DNA from 3 places in the Nocardia sp. NPDC051756 genome. Region 3 is predicted to be linked to each of the others. Evidence: riboswitches for the same ligand, from Rfam matches in the RefSeq annotation. Region 3 holds a riboswitch; each other region holds the start of a gene.
What was found. Region 3 has a riboswitch for S-adenosylmethionine ahead of AB0M22_RS43450 (amino acid ABC transporter permease). Riboswitches for the same ligand answer to the same signal wherever they lie in the genome.

Region 1 (5,927 bases), on a different contig from region 3:
GAGAAACCCCACGAACTTACTGGCTGGTAGGTCATTCTGCAATTCGCAGGTCACCCACGCAACGACCTCGGTCCGCGCAGCGCCGAGCTGGCGATACGCGGACCGAGGGGTGAAGCAGGAAAATTTCAGACGCCGACGTGGACCGGGCGCGCCCCGTCCTCGGAACCTTCGATGAGGTTCTCCGGCCGGTCCCGGATCATGAACGCGATCACCGGAACGGCGGCGAGGAAGAATCCGGCGCCGACGTAGAACGCCACGTCGTAACTGTGGATCGAGGCGCGAGCGATCAAGTTGTCGATCGTCGCGTGGCTCTCCGCGTAGGACTTGGCGGTCTGCACCGAGATGGTGGTCAGCAGGGCCGTGCCGACCGCGCCGCCGACCTGCTGCGCCGCGTTCAGCAGCGCACTGGCCACACCGGAGTCCGCCTCCTCGACCTGGTGCAGCGCGACGGTCTGCATGCCGACGAACAGCGGACCCATGCCGAGCGCGATCAGCACCTGCGCGGGCAGCACGCTGGCGGCGTAGCTGTCGCCGAAGCCGAGCTGGGCCAGCCACAGCAGGCCGAGCACGCCGAGCACGGCGCCGGCCACCATCAGCGGCCGCGGGCCGAGCTTCGGCAGCAGCGCACTGGTGACACCCGCGGAGATCGCGATGCCGGCCGGGAAGGGCAGGAACGCGAAGCCGGCCTTGAGCGAGGAGTAGCCCAGGGTGATCTGGAAGTAGTAGCTCAGGAACAGGAACATCGCGAACATGGCGATCGGCACCAGCAACGCCGCGAGGAACGCGCCGCCACGGTTGATCTCCCCCGGAATGTGCAGCGGCAACAGCGGATTCGCCGAGCGCCGTTCGATCACGACGAAGGCGATCAGCAGCGCGGCGCCGGCGATGAGCAGGCCGAGGGTGCTGCCGGAGAGCCAGCCGTCCTCGGCCGCGCGGCTGAAGCCGTAGACGATCGAGATCAGGCCGAGCGTCACGGTGACCGCGCCGGGCACGTCGTAGCCACCGGTCCGCGGCGCAGGCACGTCCTTGACCACCCAGGCCAGCGCGCCGACCAGGGCGAGCAGCGCGATCGGGGTATTCACCAGCAGGCACCAGCGCCACGAGGCGTACTCGGTGAGCGCGCCGCCGGCGATCAGGCCGAGCGCGGCGCCACCGGCAGAGATGCCGGCGAACACGCCGAACGCGGTGGCCCGCTCGCGCGCCTCGGTGAAGGTCACCGACAACAGCGACAACGCCGCGGGCGCGAGCAACGCCGCGAACGCACCCTGCAGCGCACGTCCGGCGAACATCTCCGCGCCGTTCTGCGCGAGACCGGCAAGTGCCGACGCGGCGGCGAAACCGACCAGGCCGACGATGAACATCCGGCGCCGGCCGAGGTAGTCGGCCAGCCGGCCGCCGAGCAGCAGCAGGCCGCCGAAGATCAGCGTGTAAGCGGTCAGCATCCACTGCTTGTTGCCGTCGCTGATGCCGAGATCCTGCTGGGCAAAGGGCAGCGAAATGGTCACGATGGTGGCGTCCAAGACCACCATGAGCTGGGCCAATGCGATCACGCCGAGGGCGAACCAGCGTGCCGAACTGCCTTGTTTCTGGGGAACTTCTACCGCTTGCGCAGTGTCGGTCACGGTCATCTCCTCGTCTTCGGAACTCGGTGGCTATCCTGTCAGTAGACGACATTTGGCGTCAAGCGAAAAATGTCGTGATGCGACATTTGGCGGTTACGGACACGAAAACACTAGGTTGCGTTAGGGTGGGAGCATGCTCGAGTCACCGACGCCGACGGGCGCGAGTGCCGCAGCGCAGACCCCTGCGAGCGCCGCGCCGCACGCCCATACCGGCCTGCGCGAACGCAAGAAGCAGCAGACCCGGCTGCGGATCATCGAGATCGGCCTGAACCTGTGCGACACACAGGGTTTCGACGCGACGACGGTCGAGCAGATCGCCAACGCCGCGGACGTCTCGCCGCGCACGATCAACCGGTATTTCGACAGTAAAGAGGACATCGTCCTCGGGCCGGTGCAGGACTTCGGCCAGGCCGTGGCGCAGACGCTGCGCGAACTGCCGGCCAGTGACAACGAACTGGAATCGCTGCGTACCGCGTTCTTGCAGGTGATCGACCGAGCCGTGCACGAACCCGGCGGCGGGCCGGTCTCCTTCCGGCAGTTCCAGCAGATGCAGCGGATCGTGCGCAGCAGTCCCGCGGTCAGCGCGCGCAGCATCGAGCACGCGGACAACAAGAACATCGCCATCGCCGCGGTGGTCGCCGAACGACTCGGCACCACGCCCTGCGCGCTGCCGGTGCGGCTGATCCTCGGCTCCTGGCAGCTCATCGGTCATCTCGCGATGGAATGCGGCGAGAGCATGTTCGACTACGACGATCTGCACGACGCCGCGACCGCGGGCCGCAACTCGTTCTGTGCGGCGTTCGACGAGTTCGTCCGGGTCTGCGGCGGCGCGCGGACCAGCACTTCCGGCTGAGTTCGCGGATAGGTTTCGGCCGTCGCGGGACGGCCGGTTATGATGCCCTCAGGTCATGAGTGCCAGCGCGAAGCCCCGGCTTGCTGGACGGCAACCCTCCAGCAGCGGTGGGGTGCTCCGGGTGATGACCGGGCTCTCGAAGGTCGAGAGCAAGCGCGCTTTCAGGAGGTTCCCGAAATGTGTTGTTGTCCTTCGCCCACATCCCGATAACCCTTGTAGTTCTGGCGAACAACCCTTTTCTTTGGAGCAAAGCTCATGAGTGATTCCACCGTGCCCGCGGCCGATATCGATCCCACCGCGCAGTGGTCCTTCGAGACCAAGCAGGTGCACGCGGGCCAGGCCCCCGACAGCACCACCGGCGCCCGGGCCCTGCCCATCTACCAGACCACCTCGTACGCCTTCCGCGACACCGATCACGCCGCGGCGCTGTTCGGGCTCGCCGAGCCGGGCAACATCTACACCCGGATCATGAACCCCACCCAGGACGTGGTCGAGCAGCGCGTCGCCGCGCTCGAAGGCGGCGTCGCGGCCCTGCTGCTGGCCTCCGGGCAGGCCGCGGAGACGTTCGCGATCCTGAACCTGGCGTCCGCCGGCGATCACATCGTGTCCAGCCCGCATCTCTACGGCGGCACCTACAACCTCTTCCACTACTCGCTGCCCAAGCTCGGCATCGAGGTGTCCTTCGTCGACGATCCCGACGACCTGGACCAGTGGCGGGCCGCGATTCGCCCGAACACCAAGGCGTTCTACGGCGAGACCATCGCCAACCCGAGCAGCGCCATCTTCGACATCCCCGGCATCTCCGCGATCGCGCACGAGGCCGGGCTGCCGCTCATCGTGGACAACACGGTGGCCACCCCGTATCTGATCCAGCCGCTGGCGCACGGCGCCGACATCGTCGTGCACTCGGCGACCAAGTACCTCGGCGGGCACGGCTCGGCGGTGGCCGGCGTGATCGTCGACGGCGGCAACTTCGACTGGACGGTGACCGACGCGCAAGGACAGCCGCGCTTCCCCGGCTTCACCACCCCGGACCCGAGCTACCACGGTGCGGTGTTCGCCGATCTCGGCGCGCCCGCCTTCGCGCTCAAGGCCCGCGTGCAGTTGCTGCGCGACCTCGGCTCGGCCATCTCGCCGTTCAACGCGTTCCTGATCAGCCAGGGCATCGAGACGCTGAGCCTGCGGGTCGAGCGGCACGTGGCCAACGCCAAGGCGGTCGCCGCATTCCTGACCGAGCAGCCGGAGGTCACCAAGGTGATCTACGCGGGTCTGCCGGACTCGCCGTGGTACGAGCGCGCGCAGCAGCTGGCGCCGAAGGGTCCCGGCGCGATCGTCGCCTTCGAGCTGCGCGGCGGTGTCGATGCGGGCAAGAAGTTCGTGGACGGATTAGCCCTGCACAGCCATGTGGCTAACATCGGAGATGTGCGCTCCCTCGTGATTCACCCCGCGTCGACCACACATTCGCAGCTGACGCCCGAAGAGCAACTGCTCGCCGGCGTCACTCCGGGTCTGGTCCGGTTGGCGGTGGGCATCGAGGGAATCGAGGACATCCTGAGCGACCTGCGGGCCGGTTTCGCGGCGGCGGCGACGTGACCTTGAGTACCGAACCGAGTTTCGCCCGTTCGTCCGGGGTGGCCCTGCCACCCCCGGACGGGCGGCTCGGCATCATCGCCGTCGGGGACGTCAAGCTGGAGAGCGGCGCGGTCATTCCGCAGGTCCATCTCGCGGTGCAGCGCTGGGGCGAGCTCTCCCCCACGCTGGACAACGTGGTGCTGGTCGAGCACGCGCTGACCGGTGACTCGCACGTGGTCGGTCACCCCGACGACATCCACCAGCTGCCCGGCTGGTGGGACGGGATGGTCGGACCTGGCTGTCCGCTGGACACCGACGAGTGGTGTGTGATCGCGACGAACGTGCTCGGCGGCTGCCAGGGCAGCACCGGGCCGTCGACCCTGGCGCCGGACGGAAAGCCTTGGGGCGCAAGGTTCCCGGAGATCTCCATCCGCGACCAGGTGGCTGCGGAAGAGGCGCTGGTTGACCTGCTCGGCATCGAGCGGCTGGCCGCCGTGGTCGGCGGGTCGATGGGCGGCATGCGGGTGCTGGAGTGGATGGTCGGCGCGCCGGACCGGGTCGGCTCCGCGCTGGTGCTGGCCGTCGGCGCGCGCGCCACCGCCGATCAGATCGGCACCCAGACCACCCAGATCGCGGCGATCAAGGCCGATCCGGACTGGCAGGGCGGCGACTATCACGACACCGACCGCGCGCCGATGACCGGCATGGGCATCGCCCGGCGCATCGCGCACCTGACCTACCGCACCGAGGACGAGCTGGATCACCGGTTCGAGAACGGCGCGCAGGGCGCCGAGGATCCGTGGCGCGGTGGCCGGTACGCGGTGCAGAGCTACCTGGACCATCAGGCCGACAAGCTGTGCGGGCGTTTCGATCCCGGCACCTACGTGCTGCTGACCGAGGCGATGAACCGGCACGACATCGGGCGTGGACGCGGCGGAGTGCGCGCGGCGCTGGCCGCTACGCCGGTGCCGTGCGTGGTCGGCGGCGTCGACTCCGATCGGCTGTACCCGCTGCGCACGCAGCAGGAACTCGCCGAGGGACTGCCGGGATGCGACGGGCTCGAGGTCGTGCACTCGCGCGACGGGCACGACGGGTTCCTCACCGAGGCGGCCGCGGTGTCCAAGCTGCTGACCGAGACGATGCGGCTAGCTCAGCAGAGCCGTCAGCCCACCAGCTGATATCTGGTCGGAAGCGCTACGCGCCAACGTCTTTCGGTGGTGCGCCGACCAATAGGCCGACGATGGCGTGCACGAAACCCTGGAGCCGTTCGCGCGGGTATTCGTCGGGCTCGCTGACCGCCAGCCGGCCGAGCATCTCGGCGACCTGGAGCAGCGAGTTGGTCAGCAGCGCGGAATCCACTCCGGCCCACCGGGGTTCGAGCGCGGTGCCGATGCGGACCAGCGCTTCGGCCTGATCGAAGATGCCCGCGCGCGAATTGCGCAGGGCCTCACGGTATTCGTCGGGCGCGTTGCCCGGCCCGGCCAGGATCAGTCGCCAGCGGGTCGGATTCTCCAGTGCCACACCGACGAACGCCTCGACCGTGGCCGAGGCCGCGACCACGGGGTCGGCGCCCATCAGGTCGGTCGGCAGGGTCTCGGCGACCTGTTCGAGGCCGCGCTCGCGCTCGCGTTCCAGCAGCGCCGCAACGAGTTCCGCGCGGGTCTTGAACACGGTGTAGAGCACCGGCTTGCCGACGCCCGCTTCCTGCGCGACCGCCTCCATGCTCAGCTCGTGCAGCTCCACCCGGCTCAGCACTGCGAAGGCGGCGTCGAGCAGCTGGGCCCGGCGCTGCTCCGGCGGCAGGCGTGGCGCATAGCGCCGGCGCGGCCGGTCCGCCGCGGCGCGCGATGTGGTCACTGCCGTTCCACCTCCATGCGGTC
Region 2 (5,927 bases), on a different contig from region 3:
GACCTGCCGCTGCTCTCGCTCGGCTTCTGGCACAACTTCGGCGACGATCGCCCCTACCTCGTCCAGCGCGAAATCGCGTTGCGCGCTTTCGATCTGGGCATCACGCACTTCGACCTGGCGAACAACTACGGGCCGCCATACGGCTCGGCGGAGATCAATGCCGGGCGCATCCTGCGCGAGGATCTCGCCGCCTATCGCGACGAACTCGTCATCTCGACCAAGGCCGGATGGGACATGTGGCCGGGGCCGTACGGGCAGGGCGGCGGGTCGCGCAAGTATGTGCTCGCCTCCCTCGATCAATCGCTGGGCCGGCTCGGACTCGACTACGTCGACATCTTCTACTCGCACCGGTTCGACCCGACGACGCCGCTGGAGGAGACCGCGGCCGCACTGAATACCGCTGTCCGCCAAGGGAAAGCCTTGTACGTCGGCATCTCCTCGTACACCGCGCAGGATTCCCTCACGATGGCGAGGCTGCTGCGCGAGCTGGGCACGCCGCTGCTCATCCACCAGCCGTCCTACTCGATGCTCAACCGCTGGATCGAGACCGAGGGTCTGCTCGACGCCGCCACCGAGGAGGGGTTCGGCGTCATCGGGTTCACCGCGCTCGCGCAGGGACTGCTCACCTCGAAGTACCTCGACGGCATCCCACCGGAATCCCGTGCCGCCCAGGACAAGTCGTTCCAGAACGAGCTGCTCACCCCCGAGATGATCGAACGGCTGCGCAAGCTCGACGCGCTCGCGGACAAGCGCGGGCAGACGCTGGCGCAACTGGCCCTGGCCTGGGCGCTGCGCGACGATCGGGTGACCTCGCTGGTGATCGGCGCGTCCACCACCGAACAGCTCGAGCAGAACGTCGCGGCGCTGGGCACGCTCGAATTCAGCGCCGGCGAACTGGCCGAGATCGACGCGCTGCTCGAGGACGACGGTGCGGTCGATCTGTGGCGGTCGGCACGGCAAGGCACGCTCTGAAAGGTGTTGCGAGGACTCAGATCGTCGGGTTCACCACGTCGATGCCGAGGGCGAGCTTGCCCGCGTGCTCGTGTTGCGTGTCGCGCAGATACAGGTGCTGGTTGAGCACGTTGATATCGCGCCAGAGCCGTTGGATCGGGCTCGACTCGTAGATCGCGCTCGCACCGGCGATCCGGAAGAGGTCGTCGACGGCGTCGCGGCAGGTGTTCGCGGCCCAGACCGCCTGCTGATGCAACTCGCTCCGGTCGGCAACCGGAAGCAGGCTCAGGTCGTCGCCGCGTAGCCGCCGGTCGACGTAGGTATCGAACACCGCCCGCGTGGACTCGCGGGCGGCCCGGATCGCGGCCTGTGCGCGTCCGACTGCCCGCTGGATCACCGGGTCCGCGGACGCCGGCTGGAACGTCGGCGGTCCGGCGCGCGTCGGCAGCACGGCGAGGACCTCGTCGAGCGCGTGCTCGGCGGTACCGACCGCGACCCCGGTGAACCCGGGCGCGAGCAGGCTGAACAGCGGAAGCCGATACTTCGCGTCCGCCAGCCGGCTGGGCGCGAGGAACGGAAAGGTCCGGCGCGCAGGCACATACACGTCGTCGAGCGCGAAACTCATCGAGCCCGTGCCGCGTAGGCCGGCCACATGCCAGTCGTCGATGATGCCGACGTCGTCGGCGGGCACGACGACCGAGACGAGTTCGGGCAGCCCGCCCGCTCCCACCTTCGGCGCGCCGTCCGCATCGAGCAGCACGGTGTTGGCCATAACCCAACCGGCATAACCGATTCCGCTGGCGAACGGCCAGCGCCCGGTCACCCGCAACCCGCCCTCGGTCGGCGTGCTGCGCCCGTTCGGACCGAACACCAGCGACATCGGCCCGATCCCCTCGGCCAACACCTCGTCGATGCCGTCGGCCGGCAACTTCGACGCCACGATGGCCGGTGTCGTCGCGCAGATGAACAGGCTCCACGCCGTGCTGGTATCCGCGTAGGCGACCGCCCGCACGATCTCGAACGCCTCGTCGACCCCGATCAGACCGCTGCCGCCGACACCGGTCGGGGTGAACACGCCCCACAGGCCCGCGGCCGAGATGGCGTCGACCACCTCGTCCGGGAGATCGCGGGCGTCCTCGGCCTTCTGGCTGTACTGCCGCGCGATGGGCGCGAGTTCGGTCACCGCACCGAGCGCGTCGTCCAGCGACCGAATGGTCATCAGCGAACTCCTTCATCGTCGGGCGCGCCGCGCCGGGCAGATTTCCGGTTCAGCCTCTCCCCTGCTCGATCGACAGCGAAAGCCCTGTTTTCACTCAACGGACCGAGGATTCTGAATCCGTGAAGATTTACGCCGATCGGGCTCCCGTCGCCGCCCGACAATTGGTCACGGATCTGCTGGTGGCGGCGTGGGTGTACGGCTCGATCAAGGCCGCGCTCTGGCTGCACGACCTGGTGCAGAAACTCGCCGTTCCCGGTCAGAAGCTGGAGGGCGCGGGCGGCGGCCTGGCCGACAGTCTCGGCGATGTCGGGCGCAAGGTCGGGCGGGTCCCGGTGGTCGGCGACGATCTGACCTCCCCGTTCGAACGCGCCGCCGGAGCGGCCCGCTCGATGGCCGAGGCCGGGCACGATCAGCAGGCGCTCACCAACGATCTGGCCATGGCCCTGGCGATCAGCCTGCTGATCGTCCCGCTCGGGCTCGTCCTGTTCGTCTGGCTACCGCTGCGCGTGCGCTGGATCCGCCGAGCCGCCGCGGCCGTGCGCCTGCGGACCGCGCCGGGCGGACGAGACCTGCTCGCCTTGCGCGCGCTCACCAATCAACCCCTGCGCACACTGGACCGGATCGACGCGGACGTGGTGGACGCGTGGCGGCGCGGCGACGACGATACGGTCCGCGCACTGGCCGCGCTGGAATTGCGCGGTCTCGGTCTACGTGCATAACTCAGCGCGATTCAAAAGCGTGACAACGCTTCTGGCGTGCGGAACTCTTGAGTCAGGTCAAGAGTGCCAGCGTCAAGTCCCCGGCTAGCTGGCCGGCAACCCTCCAACCGCGGCGGGGTGCCCCGGGTCAAGACCAGGCCGAGCCGCGTAATGCGGCCCGGGCAAGCGCGGGCTCCGTCGACATTCTGGAGCCCTCTCGAGAGATGGGGGTCGAGCCATGTCCGAAACCGCGAACTCCCCACTCACGCCTGGGCCTGTGCCCGGTCCATCGAGCGACAACCAGAGGGGATCGACATGACTACGGCCACGCCAGCTCTCGGAGACCGCGTGTTGGACACCACCAGGCAAGGATTCGACCACGCGTCGCTGACCGCGCTGTTGAACGGCGACGTGCACGCGGTCAGACTGGCCGGATTCGTCCGGCCCGACGCGCTCGATCACTTACGCCGGGCGTTCGTCGGCAGACAGGATCACGGGCCGCTGGCCACCGACCCGCAGTTCCGGCGGATCGGGCACGCGTTCTCCGAGACCAGCACCGAGGCCGGACGCGGCGCGTACTTCGACGAGGCCCGCCACAATATCGACCGGCTGCGCGATATCGCCTCGCCATATTCCTATCCGGCGGACGATGTTCGGCTGCTGCTGGACGAGATCTGGCCGGCCGGAGCGAGTTTGCTGCGGCGCAACGGGCAGGCGTTCTTCGCCGGGGTCGCGCGCTACCAGCTCGCGGGGGTGGATCTCGAGCCGCACACCGACAACGTGGGCCGAAACCTGCCCGAGGACTTCGAGATTCGGATCGTCCGCCAGCTCTCGGTCAACGTCTATCTCGACGTCCCGGACCGGGGCGGGGAATTGGAGATCTGGGACGACTATCCCGACGAAAGCGAGTATCGAGACCGCTCCGGCGACCGGGTCTACGGCATCGACCGCGCGGCCGTCGGCGAGCCCGCGCTGGTGATCACGCCGCAGGTCGGCGACGCGATCTTCATCGATCCGCGCCGGGTACACGCGGTCGCGCCGTCGCAGGATCGCCCGCGCATCACCATCGGGCTGTTCATCGGGGTCAGCGATCCGGCCGAGTCGTTGAAGGTGTGGAGCTGATGGCTACGACCACGCTGCTCTCCGCGTCCCACAAAGCCGCCTACGACCTGCGCTCGGACGGCATCACCACCGACGGACGGTCCACCGTGCTGCTGGTCAGCGTCGGCGCGGACTATCACGAGGGTGAAAAGCTCGCCGCCACCATCGATCTGATCAACCGGTCGAACTTCGGCCGCTGCGCGATCGCGGTCGCGGACACCCTGCAACGGCACAATCTCAGCGGCGGAACCGATATCGACCGGCACGCTCGGGCGCGTATCGCCGGCGACCAGTGGATCGCCCGCAATATCGGCTACCTGGACCAGATCGATTGCCCGACAAACATATTGCGCTGGGACTTCGCGCTGTCGCATCCGCGTTACGGCGATCTGTACGACGCGATCGAGCACGCCTACGAGACCGACGAACCGTATCGGCACGCGATCGACAGCACCATCGATCGGTTCATCGAACGACGGCTTTCCCGCGAGCCGGAGGTCGATCAAGAGTCGGTGCGGAAGTCGTGCCGCGCATACCTTTTGGAGGAATGCCCGATCATCATGCCGCTGTGGGCGCACGAGGGTTTCGACTACGTGATCTATCCGCAGAAGATCTCCGCCGCGATGGGGCGCACGCGGGAACTCTTCGTCGAGCCGGAGCACCCGGACCGGGTCGCGTGGTTGCCCTTGCGGTTCAAGAAGCGTAAGTCGGCGTCGAACAACACGGAGGCCGACCAGTGACCGTCGAGATTCCCGCGCGGCGGCGGGTCGTCGGGTTCACCGGGTTGGCGGTGGCGTCGTTTCTCGGGTGCATCGACCTGACCATCGTCACCACCGCGCTGCCCGCTATCGGTGCGGATCTGCAAGCGGGAGCGTCGAATACGGAGTTGACGCTCGGCGTCTTCCTGATGGCGTTGTCGATGTTCATGGTGACGGCCGGGCGGGTCGCCGACCGGCTCGGGCGGCGGAAGGTGCTGCTGTTCGGGCTCGCGCTGTTCGTGGTCGCGTCCACGGGCGCGGCGCTGTCGTGGTCGATCGGGGTGCTGCTCGTCGCGCGGTTCGTGCAGGGCGCGGCGTGTGCCGTGCTGTACACGAGCACGTCGACGTTGGTGGAATCGCTGTTCCCGCAGGGTGATCGGGGGAAGGCGATCGGATGGTTGTATTCGGTGAACGGGCTCGGGTTGGCCATCGGACCGGTGCTCGGCGGTCTGCTGGTGCCGAGCCTCGGGTGGCAGTCGATCTTCTGGATCAATATTCCGCTCGGTGTCGCTGCCTTGATCGCGATCGCGTTCGCGGTCCCGCAGGTGCAGCCGGATACCAGCGGCGGGACCGATTGGGCGGGGCAGGTCGTTGTCGCGTTGGCCGTGGTTTCGGCCGTCGGCATCTTCGTCCTGGGTGACCTGCGTGGATGGCTGTCGCCGTGGGTGTTGATCGCCGCGGTGGTGCTGGTCGCGGCCGTGACGGTCGGGATCGTCGCGGAGCGGCGGGCGGCGAATCCGTTGATCGACCCCGCGTTGTTCGGCAATCGGCGATTCGTGGCCGCGATCGTGTCGGACTTCTCACTCGGTTTGTTCTATGCCGCTGCGCTGCTGGTGATTCCGACGTATCTCACGCAGGGACGGGGCTTCGATGTGCGGCAGGCGGGGTTCGTGCTGCTGCTCGTCAGCGGGACGCTCGCGTTGTCCTCGCCGGTCGCGGGTCGGTTCGTCGATCGGTTAGGCGCGCATTCGTTGCTGCCGTGGGGGTTTGGGCTGTTGGCGCTCGCGGGTGCCGGTATCGCGTGGTCGGCGTTCGATGACCGATTGGCGGTGCTCTTCGTCGCGCTGGTCCTGTTCGGTGGTGGTTGGGCGCTGGTGCTCGGCCCCGCGACCGTGCTGGCGATTTCGACCGTGCCGCCGACGCGGTCCGGATTCGCGGTCGGGGCCTCCTGGACGTTCCACAACCTGGGTGGCGCGATCG
Region 3 (5,927 bases):
CGCGTACGGCGGCACCATGGCGGGCGGCGCGGCCGTGGGAACGGTTGCCGCCCTGGCCTATTGGGTTCCACCGCTGGCGGCTCTCCTGGGCCGAGGCGCTGTGCGCCGCACAGGGGTGCTCGGCTATGCGGCGGCCGTCTCCGGCAGACTGCTGGCGCGCTCACTCGAAACCCGCACGCTCGGCGCTGCCGATGTCCTTGCGGCGCTGGCGCATCCGTTCTCGGTGGCCGCCTATTCGACGCTCTGGGCACGCTCCCAGCGCGCCCGACGACGGGGCACCCTGCGCTGGAAAGACCGCGCGCTCAACGCATAACGACCGCCTACGGAACCTCGGTGATCCCCACCGTCGGCAGGAAGAAGCAGGACTTACCACCGTTCTCGACGGTGCCGAAGACCGCCGCGAGCACGGTGCCCTGCCCGGTATCGACCGGCACGGCCCGCACCCCACCCATCGGGAGGGCGGCGAAGAAGAAGTCCTGGATCGCGCGTTCGGCGATGGGGCGCAGCGCGATCGGCACCTCGGCCGGGATCATCGCGCGCAGGATGGTGGACAGCGGGCCCATCGACGCGAGTCCGCCGCGCCCGCTGGTCACGTTCAACCAGGCCACCTGCATGCCGGTAGTGTCCGGTCCGTCCTGGTTCAAGCCGTACGGGACGAAGGTGAACATGGTCTGCCCCGCCTTCACGGCGGACAGGTCGAGTCCGGGGATGGTGACCGAGGTCTTCGGCCACGGCCCCGGCACCGCGCCGGCCACGGCCGGGGCGAGACCAAGGGAGTTGCCGTTGAGGCAGTACGCGGCCGCGGTCGGATAGAGGAACGGCTGCATGCCGAAGGCGCGGAGGCCGTCGATCGCGGCGTTGTAGACGCCGAACAGGTCGCCGGGCGCGACGGCGCCATTCTGCCCGGAACGGTCGGTGACCACCGGCGGGACCGGAGCGGCAGGGGGCGTCGGGGCCGCGCCCGCGGTCGGGGCCGCGAGCGCCAGCGCGACCGAGCAGGTCGCGACAGCGGACAATACGGTCAGACGGCGCACTACGGCCACGGAGACCTCTTCTCATCGTCGACGCAATCGAAGGCTGACGGTACTCCGGCAAACGCGCTGAACTGGCTTTATTGCCTGCGGCAAGCTATCGGCGTGTCCCCAGGGCCGCGACCGCAACGCCTGGTTTTGTGGGGTCCGCACTCCGCGGCCTCCGGTTGCCCGTATGCTGCTTCCCGGCGGAGCCGCCCGAGTACGTGAGCGCCCGCACTGCGAAAGTCGACCGGCACCGATCAGACTGCGCCAGCGCATATCCGGCTATCCGACCTACCCGGCAAACCGGGCCGCGGCAAGATCTACGCTCACGGTGATTGCTTCCCTTGTCTAAGGGTTCCCCTGCTGGGCATGATAATTCGGCTCGACCCTGGCATCGTCCGATGTCCGGATCGGCGACAACCATCCAGAGCGACCGAGAGACCTGGCTCGTCGACGTCGCAGCAACCCCCCGGTTCACCGGGTGCGGGTGCTTCCGCCGGGACCGATGGAGGAGAACCGAAGTGCGAACCGCTGCTGCCCGTGGCACCCGTTGGGGCCGTCGACATATCGATCAATGCAAGGTGACATCCGCGAGCTGTCGGGGCTGACCCGCAGCCAGGCTGTTGCACCCGTCGCTGGCCGGGTGGTGTGACCGCGGCCCGATGTGGCGCGGTCTCGTTCGTTCTTCCGAAGGACCACGACATGAGTGCATCCGTTGCACCCGATGCCGTCGACAAGGCCGCCGTCCGATCCGAACCCGTGCTCGACCCGGTACCGGACGAATCCGCCGCGACAACGGCGGATCCCGCGCCGAAGGTGGCCAAGCAATGGCACCCGTGGCGCTGGGTGATCAGCGCCGTCGCGCTCATCCTGCTGGCCCAGTTCGTCCACGGCCTGGTCACCAATCCCGGGTGGGACTGGCCGACGTTCGCGAAGTACATCACCGCGAAGTCGGTGCTGGCCTCGCTGAAGGTGACGCTGGAGCTCACCGCTTGGGGCACCGCGCTCGGCTTCCTGCTCGGCACCGCGCTGGCTATCGCGCGGCTGTCGAACAATCCGGTGCTGCGGGTGATCTCGTGGTGCTACATCTGGGCGTTCCGGTCGATTCCGCTCATCGTGCAGCTGCTGTTCTGGTTCAACATCGCCTACCTGTACAACACGCTCTCGGTCGGAATCCCGTTCGGCCCCGCGTTTTTCACCTTCGAGGTGAACGGCGTGATCAGCGGGTTCACCGCGGCGGTGATCGGGCTCGCGCTGCATCAGGCGGCGTACTCGGCCGAGATCATCCGCGCGGGCATCATCTCCGTCGACGCCGGTCAGCTGGAAGCGGCTGCCGCGCTGGGCATTCCGAAGGTGCGCCAGTTCCGCTCCATCGTGGTCCCGCAGGCCATGCGCTCGATCCTGCCCAACGCGACCAACGAGGTGATCAGCCTGTTCAAGGGCACCTCGATCGTGTCGGTGATGGCGATCGCCGAGCTGTTCTACCAGGTCCAGGTGATCTACGGGCGTAACGGCCGGGTGGTGCCGCTGCTGCTGGTCGCCACCGCCTGGTACATCGTGCTCACCACCATTCTCTCGGTGGCGCAGTACTACATCGAGCGCCACTACGCCAAGGGCACGCAGCGCACGCCACCGCCGTCGCCCACCCAGCGGGCCTGGCAGAAGCTGCGCGAGATCGCCGATTCCGGTTCCACCGCACCGCGAGGAGCGACCCGATGAGCACCGAACTCGCCGTCGAGGTCCGCGGCGTCCGCAAATCCTATGGCGCGCAGGAGGTCTTGCGCGGCGTCGACCTGAGCGTGCGCTCCGGCGAGGTGGTCACGGTGATCGGCCCGTCCGGTTCGGGCAAGTCCACGCTGCTGCGGGTGGTCAATCACCTGGAGTCGCTGGACGCGGGAACCGTGCACATCGACGGTGAGCTGATCGGATATCGGCTGCGCCGCAACACCTTGCACGCGCTGCCCGACCGCGAGGTGCGCAAGCAGCGCTCCCGCATCGGGTTCGTCTTCCAGCAGTTCAACCTGTTCCCGCATCTGACCGTGCTCGACAACGTCACCATCGCACCGCTTTCCGCGCAACGGCGCGACCGCAAAGAGGTCGAGGCCGAGGCGCGGGTGCTGCTGGACCGGGTCGGCATCGGTGAGCTGGCCGACGCCTACCCGCGCCGGCTCTCCGGCGGGCAGCAGCAGCGCGTCGCGATCGCGCGGGCACTTGCCCTGCGCCCCCGCGTGATCCTGTTCGACGAGCCCACCTCCGCGCTGGACCCCGAACTGGTCGGCGAGGTCCTGGACGTGATCCGCGACCTCGCGCACGGCGGCACCGCACTGGTGATCGTCACCCACGAGATCGGCTTCGCCCGCGAAATCGCCGACACCGTGGTGTTTCTCGATGCCGGCGCGATCGTCGAACAGGGGCCGCCCGAGGTCGTCCTCGACCATCCCGAACACCCGCGCACCCGCGCCTTCCTTTCCCGAGTCCGTTGATGAACAGGTATCCGATGAAGCTCTCCGCCCTGGCCACCGCCGCCGCGACCGCGGTCGTACTGCTGGCCACCGGCTGCACCGATCCCGAAGCGGAGTCCGCGGCCCAGCCCGCCGGTGCGATCACCTTCGACCTCTCCGCCGCCCAGACCGGCCGGGTGCGCGCCGCCAAGGTGGACAGCATCGCCGCCGAGGTGCCGCAGGCCATTCGCGATCGCGGCACCCTGGTGGTGACCGGCGCTTCCGGCACCGCGCCGCCGCTGCGCTTCTATGCCAACGACGACAAGACCGTGGTCGGCTCCGAGGTCGATTTCGCCTCGCTGGTCGCCGACGTGCTCGGCCTGAAACTCGCTGTGCAGGTGGCGGATTGGTCGCAGAACTTCGTGCGCATCGATTCCGGTGAGGTGGACGCGTTCATCTCCAACGTGACGGTGACCGAGGAGCGCAAGGAGAAGTACGACTTCGCCACCTACCGCAACGACACCGTCGCGCTCGAGGTGCCCAAGCAGAGCACCCTCGACTACAAGGACCGCAAGAGCCTGGCGGGCAAGCGAATCGGCGTCGGCACCGGCACCAACCAGGAGCAGTTGCTGGTGAAGTGGAACGAGCAGAATCGCGCGGACGGCTTGGCGCCCATCGACATCGCCTACTTCCAGCAGACCAGCGACTACTACCTGGCGCTGGCCTCACAACGGCTCGACGCCTACATCGGCCCGAACCCGACCGCGATCTATCACTCGGCCACCGCGAACCAGACCAAGATCCTGGCCACCTTCTCCGGCGCGGGCGATGCGCTGCAAGGCGAGATCGCGGTGCTCACCAAGAAGAACAACGGGCTGATCACCGCCGTCCAGCACGCGCTGAACTACGCCATCGAGCACGGCACCTACCAGCAGGTGATCGATCGGTGGGGCCTGAAGACCGAGCAGGTCACCGAGTCGCGGGTCAACCCGCCCGGACTACCGAAGCAGCGGTGAGACATGAAATTCCTACTCTTCACCCTCGTCACCCGGGTGCCGGACCCGAGCACCGGCCGGCTGCCCGGCACCCGAGAACGACTGCTCAATGTCGTCGAACAGGCAAGGCTCGCCGAGGATCTCGGCTACGACGGCTTCGCCGTCGGTGAGCGGCACGAGGATCCGTTCCTGTCCGCCGCACCGCCGGTGATCCTCAGCCACATTGCCGCCGTCACGTCTCGCATCACGCTGTTCACCGCGGTCACCACGCTGAGCCTGCTCGATCCGGTGCGCGCCTTCGAGGACTACTCGACGCTGGACAACCTGTCCGGCGGGCGGCTGGAGCTGATCATCGGCAAGGGCAACGGGGCCGCACAGGCCGAGCTGTTCCACGTCACCACCGACGACCAGTGGGACCGCAATCGCGAAGGCTACGACCTGTTCCGGGCGCTCTGGGACAGCGACAGCGTCACCTGGTCGGGCCGGTTCCGGCCGGAGTTGAAGGACGCCAAGGCACTGCCGCGGCCGTGGCAGCCGAAGATCCGGATCTGGCACGGCAGTGCGACCAGCCGGGATTCGGTGGAACTCGCCGCGCGCCACGGTGATCCGCTGTTCTCGGCGAATGTGACCAACCCGATCGAGCCGTATGCCGAACTGGTTCGCCACTACCGGGAGCGCTGGGAGTTCTACGGGCACAACCCCGCCGACGCGCTGGTCGGCGCGGGCACGGCGGGCTTCCATGTGGCCCGCAGTTCGCAGCAGGCTCAGGAGACGTACCGGCCGATCTTCGAGGCGCGACTCGCGTTGGCGCGCAAGCTCGGCCTGCCGGTGGTGTTCGAGACCCTGGACGACTTCGTCACGCGCAGTTCGGCTCTGGTCGGCAGCCCGGAGCAGGTGATCGACAAGGTCGGCCGGCAGCACGAGCAGTTCGGCCACGAGGTGATCCACCTGTCCGCCGAGCGCGACGGCCGCCCCGAGCTCGACTACCTGGACAGCCTCGCGCTGTTCCAGACCGAGGTGGCGCCGGAGCTGCGCCGCCGAATTCCCAGCCGCCCGTTGGCCACCGGCGCCGATACCGCCGAGCTCGACCCGCGCGACGAACCCGTCCGCGCCGAAACTTCTGGAGTTACCTCGTGATTCGCACCCGCCACCGAATCGTCGCGCTGGCCGGCGCCCTCGCGGCCGCCACCGCCGTGACCGCCTGCGGCGCCGATTCGGCCGCACCCGGCGGCGACGCCGGACCGCCCAAGCCGGGCGGCACCCTGCGCTACGGCCTGTCGCAGGCGCCGACCTGCTCGGATCCCGCGCAGTCGGGCACCAACCAAACCCTGTATGTGACAAGACAGATCGTCGATTCGCTTACCGACCAGGACCCGAAGACCGGTGAGCTGAAGCCGTGGCTCGCGCAGAGCTGGGAGGTCACCCCGGACGCGAAGGTGTTCACCTTCCACCTCACCGACGGCGTCACCTTCAGC

Region 1: another riboswitch for S-adenosylmethionine. It lies ahead of AB0M22_RS39860 (bifunctional o-acetylhomoserine/o-acetylserine sulfhydrylase); the one in region 3 lies ahead of AB0M22_RS43450 (amino acid ABC transporter permease).
Region 2: another riboswitch for S-adenosylmethionine. It lies ahead of AB0M22_RS28015 (2OG-Fe(II) oxygenase); the one in region 3 lies ahead of AB0M22_RS43450 (amino acid ABC transporter permease).

The regions. Positions count from the first base shown of each region.
Region 1 is NZ_JBFAYV010000013.1:47,249-53,175, reverse strand. Features, by position in the region: gene AB0M22_RS39870 (MFS transporter) at 126-1,628, opposite strand; gene AB0M22_RS39865 (TetR family transcriptional regulator) at 1,756-2,475, shown strand; SAM riboswitch class IV at 2,527-2,637, shown strand; gene AB0M22_RS39860 (bifunctional o-acetylhomoserine/o-acetylserine sulfhydrylase) at 2,731-4,068, shown strand; gene AB0M22_RS39855 (homoserine O-acetyltransferase) at 4,107-5,225, shown strand; gene AB0M22_RS39850 (TetR/AcrR family transcriptional regulator) at 5,242-5,904, opposite strand.
Region 2 is NZ_JBFAYV010000006.1:413,898-419,824, reverse strand. Features, by position in the region: gene mgrA (L-glyceraldehyde 3-phosphate reductase) at 1-972, shown strand, start outside; gene AB0M22_RS28025 (acyl-CoA dehydrogenase family protein) at 989-2,170, opposite strand; gene AB0M22_RS28020 (hypothetical protein) at 2,290-2,889, shown strand; SAM riboswitch class IV at 2,945-3,063, shown strand; gene AB0M22_RS28015 (2OG-Fe(II) oxygenase) at 3,217-3,990, shown strand; gene AB0M22_RS28010 (tRNA-dependent cyclodipeptide synthase) at 3,990-4,709, shown strand; gene AB0M22_RS28005 (MFS transporter) at 4,706-5,927, shown strand, end outside.
Region 3 is NZ_JBFAYV010000018.1:37,027-42,953, forward strand. Features, by position in the region: gene AB0M22_RS43440 (glycosyltransferase) at 1-313, shown strand, start outside; gene AB0M22_RS43445 (hypothetical protein) at 321-1,043, opposite strand; SAM riboswitch class I at 1,434-1,528, shown strand; gene AB0M22_RS43450 (amino acid ABC transporter permease) at 1,719-2,735, shown strand; gene AB0M22_RS43455 (amino acid ABC transporter ATP-binding protein) at 2,732-3,499, shown strand; gene AB0M22_RS43460 (ABC transporter substrate-binding protein) at 3,514-4,473, shown strand; gene AB0M22_RS43465 (LLM class flavin-dependent oxidoreductase) at 4,477-5,589, shown strand; gene AB0M22_RS43470 (ABC transporter substrate-binding protein) at 5,586-5,927, shown strand, end outside.